2 regions of the Bradyrhizobium sp. S3.3.6 genome follow, and region 1 is predicted to be linked to the other one. Evidence: riboswitches for the same ligand, from Rfam matches in the RefSeq annotation. Region 1 holds a riboswitch; the other holds the start of a gene.

What was found. A riboswitch is a leader RNA that binds a small molecule or an ion and turns the genes downstream of it on or off. The one in region 1 is predicted to bind S-adenosylmethionine.
Region 2: linked by a shared signal. The riboswitch ahead of metX (homoserine O-acetyltransferase MetX) and the one ahead of ABID59_RS18040 (O-succinylhomoserine sulfhydrylase) in region 1 are both predicted to bind S-adenosylmethionine.

The regions. Positions count from the first base shown of each region.
Region 1 is NZ_JBEPOT010000005.1:332,368-347,764, reverse strand. It holds gene ABID59_RS18055 (OpgC domain-containing protein) at 1-1,254, shown strand, start outside; gene ABID59_RS18050 (SGNH/GDSL hydrolase family protein) at 1,254-2,024, shown strand; gene ABID59_RS18045 (SGNH/GDSL hydrolase family protein) at 2,037-3,038, shown strand; gene ABID59_RS18040 (O-succinylhomoserine sulfhydrylase) at 3,164-4,360, opposite strand; SAM riboswitch at 4,431-4,510, opposite strand; gene ABID59_RS18035 (2'-deoxycytidine 5'-triphosphate deaminase) at 4,590-5,726, shown strand; gene ABID59_RS18030 (hypothetical protein) at 5,924-6,976, shown strand; gene ABID59_RS18025 (MATE family efflux transporter) at 7,143-8,585, shown strand; gene ABID59_RS18020 (hypothetical protein) at 8,582-9,019, opposite strand; gene ABID59_RS18015 (SRPBCC family protein) at 9,120-9,521, opposite strand; gene ABID59_RS18010 (VOC family protein) at 9,661-10,020, opposite strand; gene ABID59_RS18005 (helix-turn-helix transcriptional regulator) at 10,077-10,916, opposite strand; gene ABID59_RS18000 (methylated-DNA--[protein]-cysteine S-methyltransferase) at 10,926-11,504, opposite strand; tRNA gene ABID59_RS17995 (tRNA-Gly) at 11,680-11,753, shown strand; gene ABID59_RS17990 (VCBS domain-containing protein) at 12,151-15,261, shown strand.
Region 2 is NZ_JBEPOT010000015.1:211,084-226,480, reverse strand. It holds gene clpB (ATP-dependent chaperone ClpB) at 1-1,677, opposite strand, end outside; gene ABID59_RS32845 (MOSC domain-containing protein) at 1,920-2,708, shown strand; gene ABID59_RS32840 (NlpC/P60 family protein) at 2,833-3,486, opposite strand; gene ABID59_RS32835 (alpha/beta fold hydrolase) at 3,703-4,566, shown strand; gene metW (methionine biosynthesis protein MetW) at 4,675-5,337, opposite strand; gene metX (homoserine O-acetyltransferase MetX) at 5,367-6,569, opposite strand; SAM riboswitch at 6,663-6,742, opposite strand; gene ABID59_RS32820 (chorismate mutase) at 6,916-7,764, shown strand; gene hisC (histidinol-phosphate transaminase) at 7,799-8,896, shown strand; gene ABID59_RS32810 (prephenate/arogenate dehydrogenase family protein) at 8,893-9,828, shown strand; gene ABID59_RS32805 (hypothetical protein) at 9,869-11,437, opposite strand; gene ABID59_RS32800 (DUF2125 domain-containing protein) at 11,719-12,903, opposite strand; gene ABID59_RS32795 (gamma-glutamylcyclotransferase) at 13,014-13,625, shown strand; gene ABID59_RS32790 (lysophospholipid acyltransferase family protein) at 13,622-14,395, opposite strand; gene ABID59_RS32785 (YdcF family protein) at 14,407-15,111, opposite strand; gene ABID59_RS32780 (cell division protein FtsX) at 15,184-15,397, opposite strand, start outside.

The DNA of each region.
Region 1 (15,397 bases):
GATCAAGTGACGGGATCGACGATCGCGGGAACCGCGGGTGCCAAGCCCGTGGAGGCCAAACCCGTGGCAGCGAAGCCGCGTGCACCCGCGATCACGCTGCCCGCCATCGGTGAGCGCGAGCTCAGGCTCGACCTGTTCCGGGGCCTCGCGCTGTGGCTGATCTTCATCGACCATCTGCCGCCGAATTTGCTGACCTGGTTCACGATCCGCAATTACGGCTTCAGCGACGCCACCGAGATATTCATCTTCATCTCCGGCTACACGGCCGCCTTCGTCTATGGCCGCGCCATGCTGGAGAGCAGCTTCGTCATCGCCACCGCGCGCATCCTGCGCCGGGTCTGGCAGATCTATGTCGCCCACGTCTTCCTGTTCACGATCTTCCTCGCCGAGATCTCCTATGTAGCAACCAGCTTCGAGAACCCGCTCTACACCGAAGAGATGGGGATCATGGATTTCCTCAAGCAGCCCGACGTCACCATCGTGCAGGCGCTGCTGTTGCGCTTCCGTCCCGTCAACATGGACGTGCTGCCGCTGTATATCGTCCTGATGCTGGCGCTGCCGCTGATCCTGTGGTCGATGAAGTGGCGGCCTGACGTGACGCTCGCGCTCTCGGCCCTGCTCTATGCGGCGACCTGGGAATTCGACCTCTACTTCTCCGCCTATCCGAACGGCTTCTGGGCGTTCAATCCGCTCGCCTGGCAATTGCTGTTCGTGTTCGGGGCATGGTGTGCACTCGGAGGTGCGCGACGCATGTCACGCATTCTGGCGTCGCCCGTGACGATGTGGATCTCGATCGCCTATATCGTGGCGGCGTTCTACGTGACGCTGACCTGGTACGTGCCGCAGCTCGGCCATCTCATGCCGAAGCGGATCGAGCAGTGGATGTATCCAATCGACAAGACTGACCTCGACGTGCTGCGCTTCACGCATTTCCTGGCGCTGGCCGCGCTCACCGTGCGGTTCCTGCCGCGGGACTGGCCGGGCCTGAAATCGCCCTGGTTGCGGCCGCTGATCCTGTGCGGCCAGCATTCGCTGGAGATATTCTGCCTCGGCGTGTTCCTGGCCTTCGCCGGCCATTTCATCCTGGCCGAGGTCTCCGGTGGACCGGGCATGCATGCGCTCATTAGTCTCTCCGGAATCCTGATCATGTGGGGCGTTGCCTGGGTGATTTCGTGGTACAAGCGCGTGGCTGACAAGAGCGGTGCGAAAACCAAAAACGCCGTCGGCAATGCCGATCTGGCGGGAGGGGGCTGATGAAGGCGAAGGTTCTCCTGAGCCTGGTCCTGATATGCGGGTGCCTCGCCGCGCCTCCGGCGCGCGCGGGCGATGCCGTGCCTGCCGCGCCCGCAGCCTGCGAATTGCCGCCTTATCTGCTTGCCACCGACAGCCAGCTCCACAAGGTCGCCGAGACCGTCAAGGCCGGCAAGCCGCTCGAGATCCTGGTGATCGGCAGCCGCTCCACCACCATTCCATCCTCGGAGGACAGCTCCTATCCGGCGCGGATGCAGGCCATTTTGAAGGACAAGCTGCCGCCTGCGGAGACCGTGCACGTATCCGTAGAAATACAGAGCAAGAAGACAGCGGAGGAGGCCGCCGGAACCTTCGTTAAGCTGATGAAAGCAAAAACACCTACTTTGGTCATCTGGCAGACCGGGACCGTGGATGCTATCCGCTCCATCGATCCCGACGATTTCCGCGGCGCCGTGACCGAAGGGGTCGCTGCGTTGCAAAATGCAGGGGCTGACGTCGTCTTGATGAATTTGCAGTACAGCCCGCGTACCGAAACCATGATCTCGGCGCCGCCGTATCTCGATAATATGCGGGTGGTGGCGCAGGAGCATGATGTCCCGCTGTTCGACCGTTTCGCGATGATGCGGCAGTGGAATGATCAGGGTCAGTTCGACCTGTTCAGCCCCTCCCGGGGCCCCGAGCTGGCGAAACAGGTCCATGACTGCATCGGCCGGGCGTTGGCACAGTTCGTGATCGACGCTGCCCATCTGGGGCCGGCCCAGCAGCAAAATTGAGGTCTAGCGTTAATGAGTTCTCTCCGCCCTTTTGGCCTGTCGACATGGCTGGCCGCGCCCGCAGCGGCGGCGCTGCTGATGCTGACGCCTGTGGTGCAGGCACCTGCTCACGCTCAGGCTGCCCAGGCGACGCCCGCGCCGCAGCAGACCGCTAATCCCGCACCGGCATCACCATCCCAGACCACGGTCGCCGCGACCAGTCAGCAGGCTACCGAGCAGCGCGGGCTCACCTCGCGCGCCATCGACAAGGTGAAGCAGGTCGCGAAATCCGCTGGCGATATTTTCAGCCGCGTGCCGTGTCTTGCGCCGAAGGGCGGCTCGAAGGCGATGGGCTCGCTGCCGCATGTCGCGGCCAAACTCGTTGCCGGCAAGCCTGTCGTGATCGTCGCGTTCGGCTCGTCGTCGACGGCGGGCTACGGCGCGAGCTCGCCGGACTTCAACTATCCGAACCGTCTCACCGCGCAGCTGCGCCGGCAATATCCCACCGCCAACATCACCGTCGTCAATGCCGGTGTCGGCGGCGAGGATGCGCCCGAGATGATGAAGCGCCTCCAGAAGGAGGTGATCGACGTGCATCCGGATCTCGTGATCTGGCAGGTCGGCACCAACGCCGTGCTGCGCAACCTCGATCCCGGCGACACCGCCAAGATAGTCGAGGACGGCATCACCCGCATCCAGGCCGCCGGCGATGCCGACGTCGTGCTGGTCGACCCGCAATATTCACCGCGCGTCACCGAGCGTCCCGAAAGCGCAAGCAAGATGGTGAAGCTGCTCGGCAAGATCGCCGAGCTTCGTCACGTCGGCATCTTCCCGCGCTTCGAGGTGATGCGCGACTGGCACGAGAAGCAGGCGCTCCCGGTCGAGAGCTTTGTCATTGCCGACGGCCTGCACATGAACGATTGGGGCTATGCCTGCTTCGCCCAGCTGCTCGGCGACGACATCATCCGCTCCGTCGGCCAGATCAAGCTGGGCGTGAACGTGCCCGCGGACGTGCGGACGTACCGGCCGATGTAGGTGTCGTAGGGTGGGCAAAGGCGCGCTCTTCTCGCGTCGTGCCCACCATCTATCGGCATCGAGGTCGTGAATGGTGGGCACGCTTTCGCTTTGCCCACCCTACGAGACCGAGCCCTTGGCGCGCCTCACGCCTTCTCCAGCGCCGCGGTCAGATCCTCGATCAGATCATCCGCATGCTCGAGCCCGGCCGAGAAGCGGATAAACCCTTCGCTGATGCCGAGCGCGGCGCGATCTTCCAGCTTCAGCCGCTGATGCGTCGTGGTGGCCGGATGCGTGACGAGGCTCTTGGCGTCGCCGAGATTGTTGGAAATCTTCGCAAGCTTGAGCTCGTTGAGCACGCGGAACGCTCCCTGCTTGCCGCCCTTGACCTCGAAGCCGACCAGCGTCGAGCCGCCGCGCATCTGCTTCCTCACCAGCGCCGCCTGCGGATGATCGGCGCGGCCGGGATAGACCAGCCGCGAAATTTTCGGATGGCTCGCCAGCACGTCGGCGATGCGCGCCGCGGTCTCCGTCTGCGCGCGCACGCGCACGCCGAGCGTCTCCAGGCCCTTGAGCAGGACCCAGGCGTTGAACGGCGAGATCGACGGTCCGGTCTGGCGCATGAAGTTGTGGATGTGCTCGGCGATGAAGGCTTCCGAGGACAGGATGATGCCGCCGAGGCAACGGCCCTGGCCGTCGATGTGCTTGGTCGCGGAGTAGACCACGACGTCGGCGCCGAGCGCGAGCGGGCTCTGCCAGATCGGCGTTGCGAACACGTTGTCGACGACGAGCCGCGCGCCGCCGCTATGCGCGATCTCGGCAATCGCGGGAATGTCGAGCACGTCGAGCGTCGGATTGGTCGGGCTCTCCAGGAAGAACGTCTTGGTGTTCGGCTTGAGCGCACGCTGCCACTGGTCGAGATCGGCTCCGTCGACCAGCGTGGTCTCGATGCCGTAGCGCGGCAAGAGATCCTGAATGACGTACAAGCACGACCCGAACAGCGCGCGCGATGCCACCACGTGATCGCCGGCCTTCAGCGGCGCCAGGATCGCGGTCGTCACCGCGGCCATGCCTGTTGCCGCCGAGCGCGCAGCCTCGGCGCCTTCGAGCTCGATCATGCGGCGCTCGAACATCGCGATCGTCGGGTTCGAATAGCGCGAATAGATGAAGCCGGGGTCCTCGCCCTTGAACCGCGCCTCGCACTCCTCGGCGCTGTTGTAGACGTAGCCCTGGGTCAGGAACAGCGACTCCGACGTCTCGCCATATTGCGAGCGCAGGGTGCCGGAATGAACCAGGCGGGTTTCGGGACGGTATTGCGTGGTGGACGCCGGGGACTTCGACATAGGATCTCCTCTGCGTGACCATCGAAAATGGTCACAAAAAAACCGGCCTGGATATCTCCACGGGCCGGGATCACAGAGGTCCCCGGCCTGTTTAGCGACTTATTTAACGTGGCTGCAAGCCGGCCGGCTCAAATCACCACGGGATAAGTCATGCTCATATTCCGCAATGCCCTTTCCGTCAAGACAGCCATCGGCTAGCCGTAAAAAACTGTATCTTCGGCATGTCCGGATGCATCCGACCCCTGACGAGGACCCCCGATTGACGTTCACGGTTGCCGCCGACGCCAATGGTATCCTGCCCGACCGCATGATCGCGGCGATGGCGGAGGCGGGCCTCATCCTGCCTGCCTACGACTTCGTCGAAAGCCAGATCCAGCCGGCGAGCCTCGACCTGCGCCTCGGCGACGTCGCCTATCGCGTGCGCGCGAGCTTCCTGCCCGGCCCCGGCGCCACCGTTGCCGAGCGCATCGACCAGTTGAAGCTGCACGAGTTCAGCCTCGCCGACGGCGCGGTGCTGGAGACCAACTGCGTCTACATTGTGCCGCTGCTCGAAAGCCTTGCGTTGCCGCCGGAGATCGTCGCTGCCGCAAACCCCAAGAGCTCGACCGGCCGGCTCGACGTCTTCACCCGCGTGATCGCCGACGGCACCCGCCGCTTCGACATGATCGGCGCCGGCTATCACGGTCCGCTCTATGCCGAGATCAGCCCGAAGACGTTTCCGGTGCTGGTCAGCGAGGGCTCGCGGCTGTCACAGGTGCGCTTCCGCACCGGTGACGCCATCCTCGACGCCGACGAGCTCGATGCGTTACATGCGTCCGAGCGCCTCGTCGATGTCGACGATGCGGATCTTGCCGGCGGCGTCGCCGTCTCGGTCGATCTCTCGGGCGCGAAGGGCACGGGCTTCGTCGGCTACCGCGCCAAGCGCCACACTGGTGTGGTCGATGTCGATCGTCGCTCCGGCTATGCGGTGGAAGATTTCTGGGAGCCGATCTCGGCGCGTCCCGATGGCAGCCTGATCCTTGATCCCGGCGAGTTCTATATCCTCGCGTCGAAGGAGGCGGTGCAGGTACCGCCCGATTACGCCGCGGAGATGGTGCCGTTCGATCCGCTGGTCGGCGAATTCCGCGTGCATTATGCCGGATTCTTCGATCCCGGATTCGGCTATGCCGGCGCCGGCGGCCAAGGCGCGCGCGCCGTGCTGGAAGTGCGCTCGCGCGAAGTGCCGTTCATCCTCGAGCACGGCCAGATCGTCGGCCGCCTCGTCTACGAGAAGATGCTGTCACGCCCCGACGCCATGTACGGCCAGCGCATCGGCTCCAACTACCAGGCGCAGGGCCTGAAGCTGAGCAAGCACTTTCGGGTGTAGCTGCATCCGCGTCCTCCGCCGTCATTCCCCGCGAAGGCGGGGAATCCAGTACGCTGCGGCCCATCGATTCAATCACAGCCGTCCCTGGAATACTGGATCGCCCGGTCTCCGCCGGGCGATGACAGCGAGTGCGTGTCCGGTTGCGCCGCCCCATCCGCGATGACACACTCCCGCAAAACAACAAGCCGGGAGCGAACATGACTGCCGCACCAGATTCCGCGCAAGAAGCTCAATGGAAACGCTGGCGCGCGGTCGCCGACCTCTACCACGCTTATTTCACCGGCCTGATCCTTACCGTCGTCACCCGACGCGGCACGGCGGACGCGGCCGAATTCGTCTTCCGCGTGTTCCGCCGCCAGCAGCAGGAGCGCTTTCTGCCCGGCTTGCAAAAGCTAGGGCTCAGCCATTTGCCGCCGGCGGTGGCGGCTGCGCAATATCACTATCTCTCCAACTGGATCGGCGGCGTCCACGTCGAATACATGTATGAGAGCGACACCAAAGCCTGGATCCGCTATCCGCCGCCGCGCTGGATCTGGAAGGGCGCTGCGATCTGCGGCGTGCCGGGCGAAGTCTCGCGCGCGATGCTGCGCGGCTGGCACGCCAACAACGGTGCGGCGCTTGGCGATCTCCGCCTGGGCTTCGTCTGCACCAAGCAGAGCGTTGATGGGCAGGATGGGCTCGAAGGCTACTATCATCAATACGACCATCCGCTCGAGCTCGACCAGCGCCTGGTGTTCGCTCGGCATCTCGAAGCACCGCTGTTCGACGCGAAGACCGCCCCGGCTTTGCCTGTCGCGAGCTGGCCGAGGCCGCGGCTTGAAAAGGCCTATCGCAACTACGCGATGGAATATGTCCGCACCGCCGCGCCCGTGATGGTGCAGCTATTCGGGCCGGAAGATGCCGGCTATCTCCTGCACCTCACCGGCAAGCTGATCGGCATGCAGTATTTCGACGAGGTCGCAGCCGCGCTGTCGGCGACACGCGGTGGCGCGAGCGAGTTCGCATCGTTTCTCAAGGGGCTGTTCGCGGCGCAGGACGACGCAGCGGAGATCACGACGTCCGAAGGCAGCATCGAGATCAGCCAGCAAAGCTGGACGCTGATGGATGACGTCACCGATTATCATCGTGCCTGCGCGAAGGTGCTGGAAGGGCTGTTCGAAGGGCTCGCTGCGGGATGCGGCCGGCACATCCGGGTGCATTTGCGTCCGACAGCAGGCGGCCGGCCGCCGCTGGTCTGGACGGTCGGGTAATTCCACCACTTGAAATGCGCTGCCGCAGGGCACGCCTGCACCTGACGCAGGAGGAATCGGGGCCTGTCGTGCTAACACGTGCCTATCGCGCCTTCCGCGCGAGGAAATAGATTAGCACACCTATGCATTGCTGCGCCGCAAACGGCGCTTTTGCCCGGGAGAGGGAATGACGGACATCGCCGAAATCCCGGTCGATGAGCAGGAACATCCGCTGTCGCCGCCTCCGCGCCCGATGCGGAGCGCGCTGACCGATGGGCCGATCCTGCGCACGCTGCTCAGTCTCGCCTGGCCGAACGTCGTCGCGCTGTCCGCCGGCACCTGCGTGGTGATCGCCGAGACCTCCTATATCGGACGTCTCGGCGTGGAAGCGCTGGCGGCGATGGCGCTGGTGTTTCCGACAGTGATCCTGACCATGACGATGTCCGGCGGCGCCATGGGCGGCGCGGTCGCTTCGGCCATCGCGCGTGCGCTCGGCGCCGGCGATCGCGAGCGTGCCGGGACGCTGGCCGCGCATGCGCTCCTGATCGGCATCACCTTCGGCGTCGTCTTCATGCTGGGCATGCTGATCTTCGGACCCCAGGTGCTCACGATGCTCGGCGGCCGTGGTGAAGTGCTGACGCATGCGATCGCCTATACGCAGGTGTTTTTCGGAGGTGCCGTGCTGCCCTGGCTTCTCAACACCATGGCGGGCGTGCTGCGCGGCACCGGCAACATGAAGCTGCCATCGCTGTTGATGCTGAATTCCGCGGTCATGCAGGTCGTGCTTGGCGGCACGCTGGGCCTCGGACTCGGGCCCGTGCCGCAGTTCGGCATGCGCGGTGTCGCGGCGGGCTCGCTGATCGCCTATTCGATGAATATCTGCGTGATGGGCTGGTTCCTGTTCTCCGGCCGCGCACGAATCGTGCCGAAACTGCGCGGGCTTCGCATTCAGTGGGCGATGTTCTTCGACATCCTGAAGGTCGGCGCGATCGCCTGCTTCTCGCCGCTGCAATCGGTGCTGACGATCTCGATCTTCACCCACATGCTGGCCAAATTCGGCACTGCGATCCTCGCCGGCTATGGCATCGGCGCGCGGCTCGAATTCCTGCTGACCTCGATCGCATTCTCGTTCGGCATCGCGTCGGTGCCGATGATCGGCATGGCGGTGGGTGCCGGTCGCATCGCCCGCGCCCGGCGCATCGCCTGGATTGCAGGGGCGAGTGCTTTCGTCGCTGTCGGCGCGCCGGCCTGCCTCGTTGCGCTGTTCCCCGACCTCTGGGTCAACATATTTACGGACAGCGCCACCGTGCGCGCGACCAGCCATCAGTATCTGTCGACGGTCGCGCCGTTCTACGCCTTCATCGGCCTCGCTTCGACGATGTACTTCTCGTCACAAGGCGCGGCCAAGGTGATCGGCCCGGTGCTGGCGCAGACGGCGCGACTGACCTACATCGCGACCTGCGGCTGGTGGCTGTCGACGCATGACGCCACTGCGCAAAACTTCTTCTGGCTGGCCGCGAGCTCGATGGTCGTGCTCGGCCTGCTGTCATGCTCCAGCGTGGTGCTGACGCGCTGGGGACCGCGCGCGACGAAGCCGGCCGTGCGTCCGGCGCTGTCGGTTGTAGACTAGCGATGCTTGTGGCGGCGATGACCGCCGCCGCCGAGATTGGCGAGCCGCATCAATTGCGGGATCATCGCCATCATGTCGCCGCCGCCGCCCAGCATGCCCGTGATATCGCCGTCGCCCATCGGTGCGTAGCCACCGTAATTGGGCGCGCCGAACCCGCCGCCCATACCGCCGCCACCCATCACGCCACCGAGCCCGCCGCCGCCATTCTCCATCATGCGGCTCATCATCGGCCCCATGGTTTGCATCAGCATGGCGAAGCGGCGCTTGCCCATCTTCGCCTTCATCATCTCCAGCATCGGCGCCATCTGGGTCATCATGTCCTCGCCGCCGGCACCTCCACCGCCGAGGAACTGCGCCTTCGCCGGCGTGCTCGCGACCGAAAACAGCAGCAGCACGGCGGCTGCCTGGCAGATCACCTTGTCCGCACCTCTCATGGCATGCTCCTCGCGTGCGTGGCGTCGCCGGGAGAGCGAGGCCAACCGGACGCACGCCGCCATGGTTACGGCTGACGACAGCGGGGCTCTGTGAGAAAGATCACGTAGCCGGAGGCGGGAAGGCCTTTCGCATGGCGATCACGGCCTCCCTGGTCTGCCCCTGAACGTAAGGCGCGAGCTCGTTGGGCAGCATGTCGATAATCCAGACCAGGCGGCATTTCGCCTCGCCGTCGGCGATCACCTGCACCGAGGCGCTGTAATGCGTCAGCCGTTCGCTGTTGATTGCGTAGACCAGCCGTTGTCGCGCGTCGTCGCAATCGACCAGCACCTCGCGTGCGACCGCGCCATTGGCGAAGGTGACGATGCGTGCATCGCCGTCGAGCTGGCAAGCGGTGACAAAGCCCGGCACCAGCCGCTGATGCAGCGCGCCGAAATCGCGCACCGCGTCCCAGACACTGCAGGCCGGGGCGGAGAGGGGGACGTCGTTGTGGATGGAGGCCATGGAGGTGTCCTTGATTATGTCAGGTCGTCACCACAAGCACCGTCATTGCGAGCGCAGCGAAGCAATCCAGGATGTCTCCGCGGAAGCAGTCTGGATTGCTTCGCCGCAAGAGCTCCTCGCAATGACGGAATCCGTGCCCTCACGTACAAACCGCCTCGACATTGTTGCCATCAGGGTCGATCAAAAACGCCGCGTAATAGGTCGGGCTGTAATCCTTGCGCGGCCCGGCGCCGCCGTTGTCGCGGCCGCCGCTCTTCAGGCCTTCGCTGTGAAACGCCTTTACCGCATCGTGATCCCCGGCGCGAAACGCGATATGCGCGCCGTCTGCCTTGCGGCCCTTGTTCAGGTGCAGCCAGAGCGCGGGCTCGCCCTTCGGCCCGAAGCCGGCATAGCCGTCGCCGCTCGAGCACAGGACATAACCGAGCGGCGTCAGCACCGCGGTGTAGAAGCGCGTGGCGGCGTCGAGGTCGGCAACCCGCAGTCCGATATGGTCGTACATGGTCATCTCCATTGCAAAGCGCGCCGCGTGGTGGCGCGCGCCGGAGACGACCCTAGTCAGTTGAGGGCAAGCCGCTCTTGGAGAATCTTGCGCTTCCCCTTTGACGCCTGTCGGAACTTGGTCGGCGACACGCCCGCGGCGCGATGAAACGTGCGGACGAAGTTGGAGAGGTCGCCGAAGCCGACGTCATAGGCGATGTCGGTGACCGCGATGTCGTCGTCAGCGAGCAGGCGCGCCGCGTGCCGCAGGCGCGAGCGCACCAGATATTGATGCGGGGTGACGCCGAGCGCGTTGGAAAACAGCCGCAGGAAATGGAACGGGCTCAAATCCGCCAGGCGCGCGGCCTGCTCAAGGTCGATCCCGGCATGCGAGTTGTCGTCGATCCACAACGCCGCCTCGACCGCGCGGCGGCGGTCGCGTGCCGTCGGCGTAGCCGGCTTGCGCGGCTTGCCCGAGACCATATCGACAAAGCGGCCGGCGAGGATCTGGCCGATCTCGTCGAGGCCGAGGTCGCTGTTGCCATCTGCCGCCGTCTGGGCGAGCTCGCCCAGCACCATCAGCTCGGGCAGCGGCGGCGTCGCGCCGACCTGCCACGTCTCGCATCGCCCGCCGAGCGCCTCGACCAGCTCCTCGCTGAAGAAGAACGACAGGCAGACGTCGCCGCAGACATGCTCATGCGTGCAGGTGTATTCGTCGCCGGGCGCGCCGACCAGCAGCGAGCCTGCTATCAGCTCGAAGAAGCCGGCGCGGCAATGGCAGCCAAAGCTCCCGGAGCGGACATAGGCGATGGAATGACCGGTGCGGCACTCGGCAAACGGCTTGTCGCCCGGTCCCGCGTCGCAGCGAAACTCGGAGACCGTCATCGCTTGTGACGTCAGCAGCGTGGTCGCATCCATCGCACCTATCTAGGTGGGTGAGCGCGGCGGGGCAACGGGCAGCAGCACCTCGAACAGCGTCTTGCTGGCGATCGGATGAGCGCCCTCAAGCGCCAGCAGCCGCCGCTTGGAGATCACCCCGCCGTAAGGCGAGATCCGGTCGGCATAGCCGCCGGCCTCAATCACCCGGTGGCAAGGCACGATGATCATGTAGGGATTCCGGGAGATCGCCTGCGCCACCGAATGCGCGGCGCCCGAAGCGCCCAGCGCCTTGGCGATCTCGTGATAGGTGCGCGTCTCCCCGCGCGGGATGGTGCAGGCATATTCGTAGACCCGCCGGTCGAAGGCGGGCACGCCGCCGGCGTCCAGGCTGACATCGGAAAAATCGGGATCGCTGCCCTGCAGCAAGGTCAGGATGCCCTCGATCGCAAGCTCGGTGTTGAGCGGGACCGCCTGCTCGCGCGCCTCGGGATGGACCTGAAAAATCCGGCGGCGGGTGTCGATCTCCCGCACCTCCGGCAATTGCACGGCCACGACGCCGGAATTGCTCCAGACGATGCCGCAACGGCCTATGGCCGTGCCGAATATCGCGTAAGCACGCCCCACCATGCGCACGCCCCACACGCTGTACGTTCCTCAACCCGGCAGCGATCATAACACCGCCACAATCCGGCGCACCTGGAATCTTAGCAGGACGTTAACAACCGTCCGGCCTGACGCGCCAAAGCGCTTGGCGCCGGACACCGTCTCGGCTAATCAGGACGGACGCGGGACACGTGCATCCGCGGGCGTAGTTCAATGGTAGAACGGCAGCTTCCCAAGCTGCATACGAGGGTTCGATTCCCTTCGCCCGCTCCAACACTTTGCCGGAACTTGGTGCACTTCGCTGGATCTTTGGCGACGATTGCTATGCGGAAGTACCGTAGAGGTTGAGCCGAGCCTTGCGGCCAAGGCCCCCAGAGGAACTAGGCGGCACCAAGACGCGACAGATAAAGTAGCCGATCGAAGCGGTAGTTTCGATGGTCTGCTCGCGAGTGGGCATTGTCGTTCGGATCATACCGCAAGTCATGCACCACTAGTCGCAGCGTTGTCGCGATGATGCGTCGAGCCACATCAAGCGTTCGTCATTCAGGGGCAATAAGCTTGCTTTGGTCGGCAGTTTGGTCAGCAGGGACTTATTGGCGCCCGCGTTTTTGCTTCTGATCATCGAACAAACATTCGGGTCCGGCCTGTTGTCGGGCAAACGGAGGCATTGATGACAAACTCAGCACCTGTTTTCACCGCCGATGGTGGCAGCGACGGTTCCGTCACGCGCGTGTCGACCGGCGCAACCGGGGCGCAGGCGGATGGCCAAAGTCACCAGCCCGTGTTCTCGCCCGACGGCACGAAAGTGGCGTTCGAATCCTATGCCGACAATCTGGTGCCCGGCGATACCAACGGTCAACCCGACATCTTCGTGAAGGACCTGACGACTGGCGCCATCACGCTCGCGTCGACTAGCGCCAGCGGGGTACAGGGGGATAGCTGGAGCTACCAGCCGGTTTTTTCGCCCGATGGTACCAGGCTGGCGTTCGCATCTGCTTCCGACAATTTGGTGCCTGGCGATACCAATAGTGCTTACGACATCTTCGTGAAGGACCTGACGACCGGCGCCATCACGCGCGTGTCGACCAATGCCAGCGGGGCGCAGGCGGACGGCTTCCAGAGCACCAACCCGATATTCTCGCCTGACGGCACCAAGGTTGCGTTCTATTCCGATGCCGACAATCTCGTGCCGGGCGATACCGACCATGTGCGCGACATCTTCGTGAAAGACTTGACCACTGGCGCGATAACGCTCGTGGGGGCCAGTCCGTACAACGGGGGAGACGGCAGCGGCGGGGATCAGAATGGCTTTACCTTCGCCCCCTCGTTCTCGCCCGATGGCACCAAGATCGTGTTCGGGTCCACCACAGGAGGTGGCGCCATCAACGATATCTACATCAAGGATCTTGCCACCGGGGTCGCCACACTGGTGTCGGACAGCGCCAGCTGCGTTCATGGGAATGGCGGCAGCTACGACCCGGTGTTCTCGCCTGATGGCACCAAGGTGGCGTTCTATACCTTTGCCGATAATCTTGTGCCGGGGAGTTCCAATATCGGAATCGGCAACATTGTCATCAAAGATCTGACCACAGGCGTGGTCACGTTGGTATCGGCCAACGCCGACGGAGCTCCGCAGGACAACGGCGAAGCCCAGAAACCCGTGTTCTCGCCTGATGGTACGAAGATTGCGTTCTATTCCTTCGCCGACAATCTCGTGCCGGGTGTCAATGGCTATGAGATTTATGTGAAGGACCTGATCACCGGCACCGTCAAGATTGTCTCGACCAACGCGAGCGGCGCGCAGGCAAACGGCTACAGCCAAGCTCCCGTGTTCTCGTCTGATGGCACCAAGTTGGTATTCGAATCTTCAGCCAGCAATCTCGTGCCGGGCGATACCAATGGCACTGAGGACATATATGTGAAGGATATTGCTCCGCCGTCCGTCACCGAAGCGAAGCTGACGGACAATGGCGCCGCCCATGTTTCGACATCGGGGGCGGCGTTTTTTACCGACGCGGACAAGACCGACACTCACACGATCTCGGTGGCATCGCAAAGCGGCGATCTCGGCACACTCACGGCCACGGTCGACGATGCCGATGGCAAGGTGACGTGGAGCTATGATGTCTTTCACGCCAACATCGCTCCGCTCGCGGCCGGACGGACCCATACCGACGCCTTCACCTTGACCCTCGACGACGGTCACGGCGGTTCCGCGACACAGAGCGTCACCGTGACGCTGACAGGAATCGATGATGCGCCCGTGATCGGCTCGGGCGCGACGGCAACCTTCGCGGAGAATGGCACTGATGTCACCTACCACGTCGCGGCGACCGACGTCGACAGCCCCGCGCTGACCTATTCGCTATCCGGTGCCGATGCGGCTCTGTTCAACGTGTCGGTGACAGGCGATGTGACGTTCAAGTCTGCGCCCGACTTCGAAGCGCCGAAAGACGCAAACCACGACAATGTCTATGACGTCACCGTAGCTGTCAGCGACGGGGAGAAAATCACCACAAAGAACCTCGCGATCACGGTCACTGACGTGAATGACGCCGCTTCCGGCGGATTTCTGATTGTCACGGGCTCGACGGGCTTCGCATCGATCGATGGGGCAACGATCAGTATCGGCGTGACCGGGAACCTGCATGAGACCGGCAGCACCGGTGTCATTAGCAACAGCCTGATCAGTGATCTCGGTTCGCTGAACGAAACCCAGGCGACGCTCGCGCTCGCGAACGATATCATCTTCGGCGGTTCCCTCGGTGTGATCGTCGCCCATGGCGGCACCATCACCTTCGACAATGTGCATCTCGACGGGATTTCGCTCGATGCGGCATCCGGCGCGCTTATCGAATCCGTTGCAGGCAGCACCAACACCTTCAACAACGTGACGCTTAATGCTGGCGCCGTGTTTGACGACAGTGCCGGAAGCGTTCTGAACGTCGGCGGCCTGTTGAACAACGGCGGCAAGATCGAGCTCTTCAATGCCACCAAAACTGTCTTGACCGGTGACATCGTCGTCATCGGCAACGGCGAGATCAAGCTCGATCCGGGCTCTGTGATCCTGAACAGCAGTGCGCATCACACGCTCGACCTTGAGGGCGGCACGATCGATGGCGCCGGCACGATCGGGAACGGCGACCACGGCCTCACTTTGAATATCGGCTTCGCCGGCACGCTCGATGCGAACGGGTCTCAACCGCTTGAAGTGAACACCGGCAATTCCGTCACCAACAACGGCCTGATCGAAGCCACGCACGCCTCGCTCAGTTTCGACGACGCCGTTCTCAACGGATTTGCTACGATCACCGCCGATCAGGGCGGCGCGATCGACTTCAGGAACGGTTTGACAAGTAACGGCCTCGTCGATGTCCGCGCCGGCAGTGAGGTGGATGTCTCAGGCAACCTCGTCAACAACGGCACTGTCCTGGATAGTGGCGTGCTCAAGGTCGATGGTTTGAGCGGGACTGGAACTGTCTACGTCAGCGACGGGACGCTGGCGGTCGCTGGTAATCTCAGCAGCAATGTCGTTCTGACTGGTAGGGATTCATTTGTATTCGGGCCCGATGCCAAACAAACATCGGGTGTCATCGCAAACTATACGCCAGGCGCGACGCTGGTGCTGGATGGCTTCGATACCAAGGTGAACGTGGCCCTCAACTATCAGACCGATGTTTTGACACTGACCGATGCGGACCATCATGCAATGACGCTTCACCTGGCACCTGGATCCCTGATCCCGCAGGTCCACGGCGCGGCGTCGGATTTTCTTGTTTAGCGAATTTCGGCTCTGCTTTGACCGAGGCCGCAAACCTTGCCGCGCGGCGCGCAAAAATTCCAATATATTAGCCCTTCGCTCCCGGCACGCGCCGCTCCTCCGGCCTAATCTCCTCCCGCCCGGCGGATGCGGTCCA
Region 2 (15,397 bases), on a different contig from region 1:
CTTCTCCTTCTCGCCCTCCAGCATCTTGTCGACCGGCACGCCGGTCCAGCGCGAAACCACCTGCGCGACGTGGTCGGCGGTAACAGCCTCCTCCATCATCTCGCCGGAGCCTTCACGCGCCTCGATCTCGGCGAGCTGCTTCTCGAGCTGCGGGATCCGGCCATAGGCCAGCTCGCCGGCCTTCTGGAACTCGCCGCGCCGCTGCGCGTCGGCGAGATCCACGCGCAGCGCGTCCAGCTCGGACTTGAGCTTCTGGGCGTCGGAGAGCTTGCTCTTTTCGGCGCTCCAACGCGCGGTCAGCGACGCAGATTTCTCCTCAAGGTCGGCGAGCTCCTTCTGGAGCGTTTCGAGACGCGACTTGGAGCCGAGGTCGGTTTCCTTCTTGAGCGCCTCCTGCTCGATCTTGAGCCGGATGATCTCGCGGTCGAGCGAATCCAGCTCTTCCGGCTTGGAATCAACCTGCATCTTCAGCCGCGCCGCGGCCTCGTCCACGAGGTCGATCGCCTTGTCAGGCAGGAAACGGTCGGTGATGTAGCGGTTGGACAGCGTCGTCGCGGCCACGAGTGCGGAATCGGTGATCCGCACGCCGTGGTGCTGCTCGTACTTGTCCTTCAGGCCGCGCAGGATCGAGATCGTGTCCTCGACCGAGGGCTCGCTGACGAAGATCGGCTGGAAGCGCCGCGCCAGCGCCGCATCCTTCTCGACGTGCTTGCGGTACTCGTCGAGCGTGGTCGCGCCGATGCAGTGCAGCTCGCCGCGCGCAAGCGCAGGCTTGAGCAGGTTGGAGGCGTCCATCGCGCCATCGCCCTTGCCTGCGCCGATCAGCGTGTGCATCTCGTCGATGAACAGGACGAAATTGCCGTCGCTCCCAGTGACCTCCTGGAGCACGGCCTTCAGCCGCTCCTCGAACTCACCGCGGTATTTTGCACCCGCAATCAGCGCGCCCAAATCGAGCGACAGCAGCCTCTTGTCCTTGAGGCTCTCGGGCACGTCGCCATTGACGATGCGCAGCGCGAGGCCCTCGGCGATGGCGGTCTTGCCGACGCCGGGCTCGCCGATCAGGACGGGATTGTTCTTGGTCCGGCGCGACAGCACCTGGATGGTGCGGCGGATCTCCTCGTCGCGGCCGATGACCGGGTCGAGCTTGCCGTCGCGCGCAGCCTGGGTCAGGTCGCGGGCATATTTCTTCAGCGCGTCATAGGCGTTCTCGGCGGTCGCGCTGTCGGCCGTGCGGCCCTTGCGCAGCGCCTCGATCGCGGCGTTGAGATTTTGCGGAGTGACGCCGCCCTTGGCGAGGATTGTGCCGGCCTCACTGGTCTTCTCCAGTGCGAGACCGAGCAAGAGCCGCTCGACGGTGACGAAGCTGTCGCCGGCCTTCTCGCCGGCCTTTTCGGCCGCATCGAACGTGCGAGCGAGCTCGGGCGCCAGATAGATCTGGCCGGCACCGCCGCCACTGACCTTCGGCACCTTGTTGAGGGCGTCCTCGGTCGCCTTCAGAATCGCGCGGGAATTGCCGCCGGCGCGGTCGATCAGACCGGCAGCCAGCCCCTCATTGTCGTCCAGCAGCACCTTCAGGACGTGCAGGGTTGAAAACTGCTGGTGGCCTTCGCGCACCGCAAGCGACTGCGCGGACTGGACGAAGCCCCTGGAGCGTTCAGTATACTTCTCGATATTCATGGTCTTTTCTTTCCCTCGGCCTGCCCCTGGGGCCCTCTAAGGCACCCCAAACGGCATCTTCATTGGGTTTCCGCTTATACGTTGACGTTCCTCAACGCATCAGCGGTCGTTATCAGCCGACGCTGGCGCCGGCCTGACCCAGATGTGGGAAGCGTGCCCTCGGATCGGAAGAGGAACGTTCACAATTTCGTGCGCTGATCGGCCGGCTTGGCGGGCACGGAGCGAATCCCCTAAGTAGGCCTATGACAATCAGCCAGACTGCCGAAATCAGCGGCCTCTACCGCTATCCGATCAAGGGCCTGACGCCGGAATCCCTGGCCCGGGTCCCGTTGCGGACCGGCCAGACCCTCCCCGCCGACCGCCGCTACGCCATCGAGAACGGCCCGAGCGGGTTCGACCCGGAGGCTCCGGAGTGGAAGCCGAAAATCCAGTTTCTGATGCTGGCCCGCAATGAGCGGCTGGCGTCCCTCGACAGCCGGTTCGAGGACGCGACCAACAGCCTTACCATCCGCAAGGACGGCCGGATCGTCGCCAGCGGCGATCTCGAGAGCGCGGCGGGGCGCGCCGCCATCGAGGGCTACTTCACGGAGAATTTCCAGCCGGAGCTGAAGGGTCCGCCCAAGGTGCTGTCCGGCCACGGCCACAGCTTTTCCGACGTCGCCCGCAAGGTCGTCTCCATCATCAATCTCAACAGCGTTCGCGCCATCGAGACCATGCTCGGCGGTACTGCCGTCAATCCCCTGCGCTTCCGCGCCAATCTTTACGTGAAGGGCTGGCCGGCGTGGTCCGAGCTCGACCTGGTCGGAGAGACGCTTGCGATCGGGCAGGCCCGGCTAAAGGTGGTCAAGCGCATCAAGCGCTGCGCCGCCACCAATGTCGACCCCGAGACCGCACAGCGCGATCTCGAAATTCCGCCCACGCTCTCGCGCAATCTCGGCCACATGGACTGCGGCATCTATGCCGAGGTCATCGCTGACGGCGAGATCGGCGTGGGTGATAAGGTTGTCGTGGAAGAGCCGAAGCTGGTGTGAGCTAGCACCACTGCCGTAGGGTGGGCAAAGCGAAAGCGTGCCCACCATTCCGGTTCTCAGACTTTGAGACATCGCTGGTGGGCACGGCGCTTGCGCGCCTTTGCCCACCCTACGCACCGTCGCCTCAATTCGGCATCACATACGCATAGATCCGGCCGCGCGAGATCGGCGCCTCGCGGACGCGGTTGCCGTTGTTGCCGGAGATCATGATCGGATTCCCCTGCGCGTCGACGCCGGTGATGATGCCGACATGACCGCCGCCGCGCCGCCCCATCACCGCGATGGCGCCGACCTGCGGACCGGAGACACGCGTGCCGTAATGCGCGAACGAATTCGCCATGTCGGAGCCGGTGCCCTGATGGCCGGTGTGCTGCAGCACCATGTTCATGAAGCGCGCGCACCACAGGCTGCCGCGTCCGGTCGGGTTGCCGCCGATGTAGCGGCGTGCCTCGGAGACGAGACCCGACCCGCCGCCGAAGCCACTGCTTGCAGCCATGCCGTTATGGGCCATGCCGCCGCCGGCGTTCGGATTGTAACTGGCCTGCGTGTCGGCAAAGCCGCTCGCCTGCAACTGCGCCGCGCCGCGCTCGAAGCGCGAACTGCGTGCATGATGGCGATAGTGATTAAGTCTGGCGTGATGCACGTAAGCGTGCCGCTCTGCGCTATGACGATGATGCGGCCGCGCTGAGGCCGGAGAAACGAACGCGGCAACCGCCGCGAAGAAGATCGCCAGCGCGACAACACAACGCGACAGGCGAGACGCAAACAACTCGAACATTCTTCATCCTTCGTTGACACCCCCACTTCCAATCGGCCCATGCGGTGGGCCGACATCCGTCTGGCCGTTAAGCCGCCCGATGTGGCGAGAAAAAGACGCCGCGGCCGCGAATAGCTGCGATGATCTTGCGTCAGTGCTGGCTCGAGGCTGCCTCATTGCGGACAACAGCATTAACTGCGATTCTGAACTCACGGCTTGAAGAGAGGGAAACGGTTAATGCCCCATGCCACGACCAGGGACAACGTCCGCATCTATTTTGAAGAATCGGGTCAGGGAACGCCGATACTTTTTCTGCACGAGTTCGCGGCCGACTACTCCAATTGGGAGCCGCAGATGCGTTACTTCTCGCGCGGCCACCGCTGCATCACCTATTCCGCGCGCGGCTACACGCCATCTGATGTGCCGGCGGGTGAGGTCTACAGCTACGAACATTTCTACACCGACGCGCTCGCGGTGCTCGATCATCTCAGGATCGAGCGCGCGCATCTCGTCGGTCTTTCGATGGGCGCCTATTCATCGCTCCAGATCGGATTGAACGCGCCGCAGCGCGCACTGTCGATGACGCTTGCCGGCGTCGGCTCCGGCTCGGAGATCGAGAATCTCGACAATTGGCGCAAGCAGTGCCGTGCCAATGCCGAGCAATTCGAGGCGCTCGGCTCCGCCGAGGTCGCAAAAGTCACCCGCGAGGCGCCGAGCCGGATTCCATTCCTGGTGAAGGACCCGCGCGGCCACGCCGATTTCTACGCCGCGCTGGCGCGGCACGATTCCAAGGGTTCGGCCAACACCATGCGCGGCTTCCAGGGCGGCCGTCCCTCGATCTACACCATGACGGATGCGATCAGAGGCGTGGCAACGCCGGCATTGATCATCTGCGGCGACGAGGATGATCCGTGTGTGGGGGCTAGCCTGTTCCTGAAGAAGCATCTGCCGGCAGCGGGGCTCGCGATGTTTCCGAAGTCCGGTCACGTGCTCAATCTCGAAGAGCCCGCGCTGTTCAACGCGAGCGTGGAGCGGTTCGTGACGCTGGTGGAAGCGGGACGGTGGCCGGTGCGCGACCCAAGGTCGGCGGCGGCGCATTAGGGCGAAGGCCTTGGCTCGCACTCCGTCATTGCGAGCGCAGCGAAGCAATCCAGAATCTTTCCGCGGTGGGATTCTGGATTGCTTCGCTCCGCTCGCAATGACGATAAATTACTTCCCCTGCCCGCGGCTCAGCAAAAACACGCCCTGCTCGCCGAACAGATTCCACACCCACCATGGCAATCGCAGCCGCAGCGGACGGCCGTAGAGGTCGAGCGCTTCGGCACGCTCCATCTTGACGCCGATGGTGTCGCAGAGCTCGACGAAATCCTTGATGGTGCAGAAATGGATGTTGGCGGTGTCGTACCAGCTCGCCGGCAGATTCTCCGTGCGCGGCATGTGGCCGCCGACCAGGAGCTGCAGGCGCATCCGCCAGAAGCCGAAATTGGGGAACGACACGATGGCGCGGCGGCCGATGCGCAGAAGATTCTCCAGCACGACCTTGGGCTGGCGCGTCGCCTGCAGCGTCTGCGACAGGATCACATAGTCGAAGGCGTCGTCGGGATAGTTGACGAGGTCGGTGTCGGCGTCGCCCTGCACCACCGCGAGGCCCTTTGCCACGCAGCGGTTGACGCCCGCGCGCGACAGCTCGATGCCGCGGCCGTCGATGCCGCGGGTCTCCAGCAACTGAAGCAGATCGCCCTCGCCGCAGCCGACGTCGAGCACTTTCGAGCCCGGCTTGACCATCTCGGCGACCAGCAGATGGTCGGCGCGAAACGGGCCGGACTGCTCCGCAGCGAGGCCGTTGAGCGGCAGCACTTCCTGTACAGACATCGCTAGCCGTCCTTGTCAGTCATTCCCGGTCAGTCATTCTTGCCGGTGAGCCCGCGCGCCTTGCCTGCCGATTGCAGGAAGGCGCGGGAGATGTCGAAGAATTCAGGCACGTCGAGCAGGAAGGCGTCGTGGCCGCGATCGGTCTCGATCTCGGCGAACGACACCCGCGCACTCGACGCATTCAGCGCATGCACCAGCGCACGCGATTCCGAGGTCGGGAACAGCCAGTCGCTGGTGAAGGAGACCACGCAGAAGCGCGTCTCGATTCCGGCGAACGCCTTTGCCAGCACGCCGCCATGGTCGCCGGCGATGTCGAAATAGTCCATCGCGCGCGTGAGATAGAGATAGGAGTTGGCGTCGAAACGCTCGACAAAGGACGAGCCCTGGTAGCGCAGATAGGACTCGACCTGGAAATCGGCATCGAACGAGAAGGTCGGCAGCTCGCGGTCCTGCATGCGGCGGCCAAACTTGCGATGCAGCGCGGCGTCCGAGAGATAGGTGATGTGTGCAGCCATGCGCGCGACCGCGAGGCCGCGATGCGGATGGATGCCCTGATCGGCGTAGGCGCCATTGTGCCAATCGGGATCGGCCATCACGGCCTGACGACCGAGCTCGTGGAAGGCGATGTTTTGTGCCGAGTGCCGCGTCGAACAGGCAATCGCCAGCGCCGAGTAGACGCGCTTGGGATAGGCCGCGGTCCATTGCAGCACCTGCATGCCACCCATCGAGCCGCCGACGACCGCGAACAGCGTGTCGATGCCGAGCCGGTCGATCAGCATCGCCTGCGCGCGCACCATGTCGGGGATGGTGATGACGGGGAAATCCAGGCCCCACACCTTGCCGGTCGCGGGATCGATCGAGGCCGGCCCGGTCGAGCCCATGCAGCCGCCGATCACGTTGGAGCAGATGATGAAGTAGCGGCTGGGATCGAGCGGACGGCCGGGGCCGACCAGCGTCTCCCACCAGCCGGACTTGCCGGTGACGGGGTGCACATTGGCGACGTGCTGATCGCCGGTCAGCGCATGGCAGATCAGCACGGCGTTGGACCGATCGGCGTTGAGCTCGCCATAGGTCTTGTAGGCGATCTGGAACGGGGTGAGATCGATGCCGCAATCGAGCCGCAGCGGTTGGTCGGCGCCGAACTGCGCGACCTCCGAACTCGGATGATCGACCTCATGCGACCGATCGTCGGCACTGATCGCGGGACTGGGGACAGACTTGACGCCAACCATCTCTGACCATCGACCTCGTTTGCGATCGGACTTCAGATCGCGACTGACATCAGGCCATAAAAAACCCGGCCTGAACGATAGGTTCGGCCGGGATCGGAAGTGTCCCCGGCCTGTTTAGCGAGTTTTTTAACGTGGCTGCAAGCCGGCCGGCTCAAATGACCACGGAACAGGCAAAAACCTACCGGCTTGGGCGCTTTTCGTCAAGTCGCGGTTCGGATGAGCCAAATTCGCTCCCGTGCTGCCAGCCGACGCGGGCCTGACTTCTCTTTGCATTTCTCTTTGCTTTCGCCGCCCATCCTGCCTAATCAGAACCTCGACCACAGCCTCTCAACAGCACGTCGCAGATATGTCCCAACGTCCGCCCGCGCCACCATCGCTCCAGGAATTGCGCAAGGAGATCGACGCGATCGACGAGGGCATGCATCGCCTGTTGATGCAGCGCGGCGACATCATCGACCGCCTGATCCAGGTGAAGCAGACCCAGGAGGTCGGCTCGGCGTTCCGCCCGGCGCGCGAAGCCTCCATGATGCGCGACATCGTGCAACGTCATCGCGGCATCCTGCCGCTCGACACGGTCGAGAGCATCTGGCGCGTCATCATCTCCACATTCACCTATGTCCAGGCGCCGTTCTCCGTGCATGCCGACGTCTCGGTGAGCGAGCCGGCGATGCGCGATTCGGTGCGCTTCCATTTCGGCTTCACGGTTCCTTACGTCGCGCATTTCAGCGCGCAGGCAGCGGTCGAAGCGGTGGCGAAGTCCAAGGGCGATCTGGCGCTGGTCTCGGCGACTTCGAGCCGCACGCCGTGGTGGCTGGAGCTGGAAGCGGACGGCGCGCCAAAAATCATTGCGCGGATGCCCTTCGTCGAGCGCGCCGACCATCCGGCGGCGTTGCCCGTGTTCGCGGTCTCGCGCGTCGCCGACAGCGCCGTGGTGACGGAGGTCGAGACCTTCAGTGTGCGTGTATCCGGGTGGAACGTCGAGGTCGCGCGGGCGCTGTCGCCGCTCGCCGAGATCGTGGCGGTGCCCGATACCGCCTTCGACGGCGCGGCGCTGCTGGTCTCGGTCACGAGCGCCTCCAGCATCGACAAAATCAGGGCTGCCCTGATCGAAGCAGGGGCCTCGGTGCGCTCCACGGCCCTCGTCGGCAGCCACGCAACGCGCTATACGGTGCCCCCGACCGGGTCGAAATCGTAAGTCGCGAACTGACCTGGCCACACCGGAGTTGAAGATGTCCCGCCCCGTGCCGAATCCCGGCATTCTCGATATTGCGCCCTACACGCCCGGAAAGAGCCCGGTCGCGGAGCCGGGCCGCAAGGTGTTCAAGCTCTCGGCCAACGAGACGCCGTTCGGACCCTCGCCCAAGGCGATCGAGGCCTTCAAGCGCGTGGCGGACCATCTGGAAGATTATCCCGAGGGAACCTCGCGCGTGCTGCGCGAGGCGATCGGCCGTTCGTTCGGGCTCGATCCGAACCGCATCATCTGCGGCGCCGGCTCGGACGAAATCCTCAACCTGCTCGCCCACACCTATCTCAGCCATGGCGACGAGGCGATCTCGACCACGCACGGCTTCCTGGTCTACCCGATCGCGACCATGGCGGTCGGCGCCAGGAACGTCATCGCGGCGGAGAAGAACCTGACCTGCGACGTCGACGCCATCCTCGAGGTGGTGACGCCGCGCACGAAACTGGTCTGGCTCGCCAACCCCAACAACCCGACCGGGACCTATATCCCGTTCGACGAGGTCAAGCGCCTGCGCGCCGGCCTGCCCTCGCACGTGCTGCTGGTGCTGGACGCCGCCTATTGCGACTACGTCTCTCGCAACGACTACGAGATGGGGATCGAACTCGTCGCCACCACCGACAACACGGTGGTGACGCATACCTTCTCCAAGATCCATGGTCTCGCCGCACTGCGCATCGGCTGGATGTTCGGCCCCGAGCACATCATCGACGCGGTCAACCGCATCCGCGGTCCGTTCAACGTGTCGACGCCGGCGATGTACGCCGCCGTCGCCGCGATCGAGGACACCGCGCACCAGGCGATGTCGAAGCAGTTCACCGAGACCTGGCGCAACTGGCTGACCGAGGAGATCACCAAGGTCGGGCTGAAGGTGACGCCGGGCGTCGCCAATTTCGTGCTGATCCATTTCCCGACCGACAAGGGCAAGACCTCTGACGACGCCGATGCGTATCTCACCAAGCGCGGCCTGGTGCTGCGCGCGTTGAAAAACTACGGCCTGCCGCATTCGCTGCGCATGACCATCGGCACCGAGGAGGCCAACCGCCTCGTCGCCGAGGCCTTGCGCGACTTCATGGCCGGCAAATGAGCGTGGACCCGCACTTCCAGCGCGTCGCGCTGATCGGCTTCGGCCTGATCGGCGGCTCGATCGCGCGCGCAGCGAAGCTCCAGGGGCTGGCTTCCGAGATCGTCACCACCGCGCGCTCGGAGAAGACCCGCGCGCGGGTGCTCGAGCTCGGCATCGTCGACCAGGTCGTCGCGACCAACGCGGAAGCGGTGAAGGATGCCGATCTCGTCATCCTCTGCATTCCTGTCGGCGCCTGCGGGCCGGTGGCGCAGGAGATTGCTGCGCATCTCAAGCCCGGCGCTGTTATTTCCGACGTCGGCTCGGTCAAGGGCGCGATCGTCAGGGACATGGCGCCGCACCTGCCGAAGGATGTTCATTTCGTGCCGGCGCATCCGGTCGCGGGGACCGAGCATTCGGGCCCGGATTCCGGCTTCGCCGAGCTCTTCATTAACCGCTGGTGCATTTTGACGCCGCCGGAAGGCACCGACGCCGCGGCCACCGCGCACTTACGCGCCTTCTGGGCGGCAATGGGTGCCAAGGTCGAGGTGATGACGCCGGATCATCATGATCTCGTGCTCGCGATCACCAGCCATCTGCCGCATCTGATCGCCTACACCATCGTCGGCACCGCCGACGAGCTGCAGCAGGTGACGGAATCGGAGGTCATCAAGTTCTCGGCCGGCGGTTTCCGCGACTTCACCCGCATCGCGGCCTCCGATCCGACGATGTGGCGCGACGTCTTCCTCGCCAACAAGGACGCGGTGCTGGAGATGCTCGGCACCTTCACCGAGGATCTCGCAAAGCTCACCCGCGCGATCCGTCGCGGCGACGGCGAGGCGCTGTTTGATCACTTCACCCGCACCCGCGCCATCCGCCGCGGCATCGTCGAGATCGGCCAGGATTCGGCAGCGCCGGACTTCGGCCGGCCGCATGCGGCGCTGAAGAAGCCGTAGCTGAAGTAAACCCGGATGGGGCGCAAGCGCGGCTCCCTGCCTAGAACGGATAGTACCGGATCTGCGTCATGACGATGTTGTCGTCGGTCTTGGGCGCGCCGCCGACACCGGCGAAGGCGAACCGCTGCGTGTAGGAATACTGCACGCCCGCTTTCAGCGTGCCGTAGTTGCCCTGGTAGATGGTGTCGTAGATGCCGGCGGTGATCTGCCGGACTTCCCTGGTGTTACCGTTACAGGTCGCGGCCGGCGTGTTCTCGGTGAAGCAGCCGGTGTTGTTGTAGAGCGGATTGCCGTAGCCGAACGGAGTGATCCCGACATTGGCAAAACTGGCCTTGGCCTTTTCCAGACCGGCGTAGCTGTAGACATCGAGGCTCGGCGTCGCGTGCCAGATCAGGCCGACCGCGGCCGCCGTGATCGTCAGCGGCAGCACCGTGCCGTCCTGCGCCACCGCCGCATCGGGGAACGGCGTCGCCGTGAAGCGGCCGAGCACGCCATGCGCGCCGTAGAGCTGGAGGTCGAGGGTCTTCGGAATCAGCTCGGCGAAGACGTGGCCGCCGAAGCTGCCGGTGTCGTAGCCGTGGTTGGCGCCATTGAAGCGATCGAACAGCTGGCGATAGAGCGCCCAGGCTTCGACATGCAGCTTGTAGGGCCCGAGCCGCGGGTCCCACGCCGCCTTGACGGTGACGTCGGGCACCTGGTTCAAGCTGACATTGTTGAGGTTGTTGAAGAAGCTGCCGCCCGGCCCGGTCAGATTGACCTGGAGGTTCGGATTGAGCACGCCCTGCGGACCGGCCGCGGGCGTACCGACCGTCGGCATGTTGCCGCCGAAGAAGGCGGTCTGCGGATTTTCGACCGACGCGGCGAGCTTGAACTCGGGCCCGAGATCCTTCCAGACGCGCAGACCTGGCTGGCGTGCCGCCAGAAATCCCGGAACGGATTCGAAGTCGATCACGCCGGGCGCGTCGACGCCGCGAGGATCGATGCCCGTCTTGGTCGGCGCGTTCAGCGACCAGGATTGGCCGGCGAGGAAGTGCAGGCCGAGATCGGTCCGGTCGAGCTCGAGACTGAGCTGCCGCATCCGCGGATTGAAGGAGTTGGTGGCAACCGAGCTCGCCGTCTGCGCCGCGCCCTCGAAGTCGATTTCGCCGTAGCCCGCGAGATGCGTATCGGGATCGGCATTGCCTTCGGCCAGCACCGAGAACCGGCTCTGGCGCGCGGAGAACCGCGTCTCCGGGAAGTAGAAATTGTGGCTCTGCTGATAGGGAATGAAATTGTAGACCGAGCCGGTGTCGGAGGCGATGTTGCGGGAACGGTAGATGCCGGTGAGATCGACCCAGCCGCCGAATGTCAGCGTGACGCCCTTGTAGCAGATCTTGCCGCCCGCACATGCCTCGACGGGCAGCGCCTTGTAGGTCCCCGGCATCGGCATGGCTTTGGCCTGCACTTCGACCTGACGCGTCTTACGCGCCTCCGAATCCACCTTCTGCTGCAGCTCCTTCAGCTTGGTCTTCAGCGCCTGGATTTCGGTTGTGACATTGTCGTCGGCACGCGCCTGTCCCGAACAGGCAGCGAGTAGTCCCAGCATCAGTCCGCTGTTGATGATCCGCACGTAAGCCTCCCTCCACTTGGGAAGCAGGTGCTGTTGGTTGCGCCTCCGGCGCGTGCATGCTTCCCTGGTGTGGAGTGATGCGAATGGGCGAGCAGTTATTCGCAGGCCTGCGCATCTTCTGCGTCACGTTTTCCTGACGATCATGTCCGGAATATTTTCGCCGCTCGCCCGATCCGCACGCGCGCGATCGCCGCGCCGGTGATGCAGCGCGCATTGGGCCCGACCGGGACCATCACGATTAGGCGAAGCGGCCGTGACGTAGCCAGTGAGAGTGACGACAGCTAGTACAGCGGCGGAATCTGGCCGACCTGGACCGGGCCGAGCAGCACGGCGCCGTCGACGAATTTCAGCGGGAAGCTGCGGGCCTTCTTGCCCTCGAGCGTGCTCTCGGTGCCGATCGAGTTGATGCCGGCGGCCACGCCGGCATTGGCGTTCTGCTTGATGACCTTGCCGAGGCCGGGAACGGCACGGTCGAGCGCGCCAAAGAGATTGTTGAGGTCCTTGGACTTCACGCCGGGCGCGACGCGATCGAGCGTTGCCTGCGGCACGCCCTCTTCCAGCATCTTCTCGATGCCGAGCGCCGGGATGACGCGTTCAAGACCGGCCACGGTCATCTGCAATTCGCCATCCAGTCGGCCATTGGCCGAGAGGCCCAGCGTGCCGGCCGCGACCGCGATCATCTCGCCCTGCTGGATCCGCGACTGCACGATCTCGATGTGACCGCCGGCGGCCTGGATCTCGCGGAAGCGCTGCGGCCAGGGTTTTGGGGTGAGATCGGAAAGCCCGGTGATCTTCGCGCGCGTGTCGGCTTCGAACGGCTCGGCGAGCAAGGGATGAACGCCCTGGATGCTGCCCTGCGCGATCTGGAGCACGGTCTCGATCACAGGATGATCGGCCGGCGATCCGTCCGCGATGCGCCCATGCAGCTCAATCTGCTTGGCGCGCGCGAGCGGCACCTGCACCGAACCATCAAGCCTGACGATGCTGGGATCATCGAACACGATCGAGGCGCGTTCCGGGATGGCCGGCAAGCCGACCACGCTGCTGCGGCCGTTGCTCCAGTTCACCACGAAGGTGTTTTGCGTGACGCTATCAGTCAGCGTTGCCGGCGCGGAAAATTCGGCGATGACGTGCTTGGGATCGTAGACCTGCGCCAGAACCAGAATGTTGTCGAGCTTGGCCGTGAACGGCGTCTTGCTCGCATTCTGCGAGACCAGGGCGACGTTGGCGCCGGAGCACTGGACCTCGAAGCGGAACGGGAAGCCGGCAATCGAGCGCTTGGCGCAATCATAGATGCGGCCGGATTTGGCCTCCTGCGCGCGCCAGGCATCGGCCGCGACCTCGGCCTGCGAGGCCGCATAGAACCAGAAGCCGCTCCAGGCGATGGCGAGGATCAGGAGGAGGACGGGAGCAATGAAGAGCCCCCAACGGGAGCGCCGGCCTGCGGCAATAGTCATATTGGACATGCGGCGACCCTTTGACCCCAGATTTTGTCAAATGTAAGCGAGGCCGGCCCCCGACGAAAGGCGGAGAATTCGCTTCGCTTGGGGGCACGGTTCTGCTAGCCGTGCCCGAAATGTCGGAAATCACCCTCCCCTCCGTCACCAGCGCCAAGGGCGACCTCTGGGTGTTCGGCTACGGCTCGCTGATGTGGCGGCCGGGCTTCGAATTCGAGGAGCGCATCCCGGCGCGGCTGGTCGGCGAGCATCGCGCGCTCTGCGTCTATTCCTTCGTGCATCGCGGCACGCCGGAGCAGCCGGGCCTGGTGCTGGGCCTCGACCGCGGCGGCGCCTGCCGCGGCATCGCCTTCCGCATCGCTGAAAAGAACCGTGCCGACGTGGTCGCCTATTTGCGGGCGCGCGAGCAGGTGACCTCCGTCTATCGCGAGGTGATGCGCTCGGTGTGGCTGGAGAACGAAGCGCGCGAGCGCGTCTCGGCACTCGCCTATGTCGTCGACCGCGGTCATGTGCAGTACGCCGGCCGGCTGTCGCTCGCCGACCAGCACCGCCATGTGCTGCAGGGTCACGGCCAGTCCGGCGCCAACCGCGACTACGTGACGGCGACCGTGAAGGCGATCGAGGCCGAAGGCTTTCGCGACACGCAATTGCATCAGCTCGCGACCATGCTGCATGGCGACGCGCATTCGCTGCACGCGCCCGCTCCCGCGGAAGATCGAGAGAACCGCTAGCTCTCCGAGGGAGCGTAGCTCGGCGCGCTGCCGATCAACTGCTCCTGCTCGTTGCGGCCCGCTTCGACGATGCGAGCGGTCGCATCCTCGATCGCCGTCTGCACGCGCGCGAGAAACTCACCCTTGGGCAGGCCCGGAGGCAACGGATCGAGGAACTCCACCACCAGCGTGCCGGGATAGCGCATGAAGGTGCGGCGCGGCCAGAACAGGCCGGAATTGAGCGCGATCGGCAGGCACTGCACGCCACAGGACGAGTAGATCTGTGCAAAGCCGGTCTTGTAGTCCGGCGGTGCTCCCGGCGCACGGCGCGTGCCTTCCGGAAAGATGACGAGCTGGCCGCCTGCACGCACCGTCTCGCGCGCGCGACGTGTCATGTCCAGCAGCGCCTTGACGCCGGCATTGCGGTCGATCGCGATCATCCCGGTCTTGACCAGGAACTGGCCGAACACCGGAATCTGCATGAGCTGGCGCTTGAGGATGAAGATCGGGCGATTGAAGAAACCCAGCAACACGAAGGTCTCCCAGAACGACTGGTGCTTCGCCACGATCACCAGCGGTCCCTGCGGGATCTTCTCGACGCCGCGGAATTCCACCCTGATGTTGCAGACCACGCGCATCAGGACCAGTGTCGCCTTCGCCCACCATCTCGCGACCGTCAGCATGGCACGCGGCGGCAAGGCGAAGGTCGGCAGCGCCACGATCGCGAGGCACACCAGCACCGCGTAGAACAGCACGTTGAACAGCAGCGAGCGCAGGAAAATCAGGAACATCAAGAATCCGATCAATTGGCCTGTGCGGTGGCGGGCCGCCTGGATTGCAGGCCCGCAGGCTGCTCCGACAGTTCGGGGGAAAGGTCAATCCCGAAATCTTCCAGCCGCACCCTGAGCTCGGCGGCGACGTACTTGACATATTCGGACAACAGCAGCCGCAGCGTCGAGGCCGAGGTCCACCACGGCTCCTCGCGCCATTTGTCGCCGACCACGGCGAACGGAACCAGCGTGGTCCCCGGCATGGCATGCGAGAATTCCACCAGCGCGCGCGGCATGTGATAGTTCGAGGTGACCACGATCAGCGATTTGAAGCCGCGCCCCTCGGCCCAGCGCCGCGCCTCCGCCGCGTTGCCGCGGGTCGAGAGCGCGGTGCGGTCGAGATCGACGCAGCAGGCCATGAAGGATTGGTTCTCCGGCAGCGTCCGGGAGATGTCGCTCGCGGTCGAGGTCGGATGCACGCCCGAGATCAGGAGCCTTTTGCCGTAGCCGGCCGCCAGCAGCTCCATTGCATCCGAGACCCTCGAGGATCCACCGGTCAACACCACGATGCCGTCAGCCTTGCGGTCCGGCGCAATCTCGGCGCCGCGCAATTGCGACAGGAACGCGACGAAGCCCGCCGCTGCGCCGACGAAAACGAACGCGATCGTCGACACGACGGTCGCGCGCAGCCAGCCGCGCGGCAGTTTCGGCGATGTGTCGTCGATCGGCGAGGTCATATGATGTCGGTGATCCCTTCCCCGGATTATTTTAGGACGTTTTGAGGCGAAGTGGAGTCCGGTTTGTCGGGCTCAATCCACGTCGTTCAGTGTCGAGAAAAGGGTCTGGCGCGAGGCGACCGCTGTGATGGCGCCGATCAGGACGGCCTGCACCGCGAGCACCACATAGCCGGACGGCCGCAGCGAGAAGGTGCCGAGCAGGGCCGCGAACTGGTCGCCGACCGGGGTGCCGGAGAACCAGCCCGCGATCGACTCGGAGAAGCCGAACAACAGCATGGCGACGCCG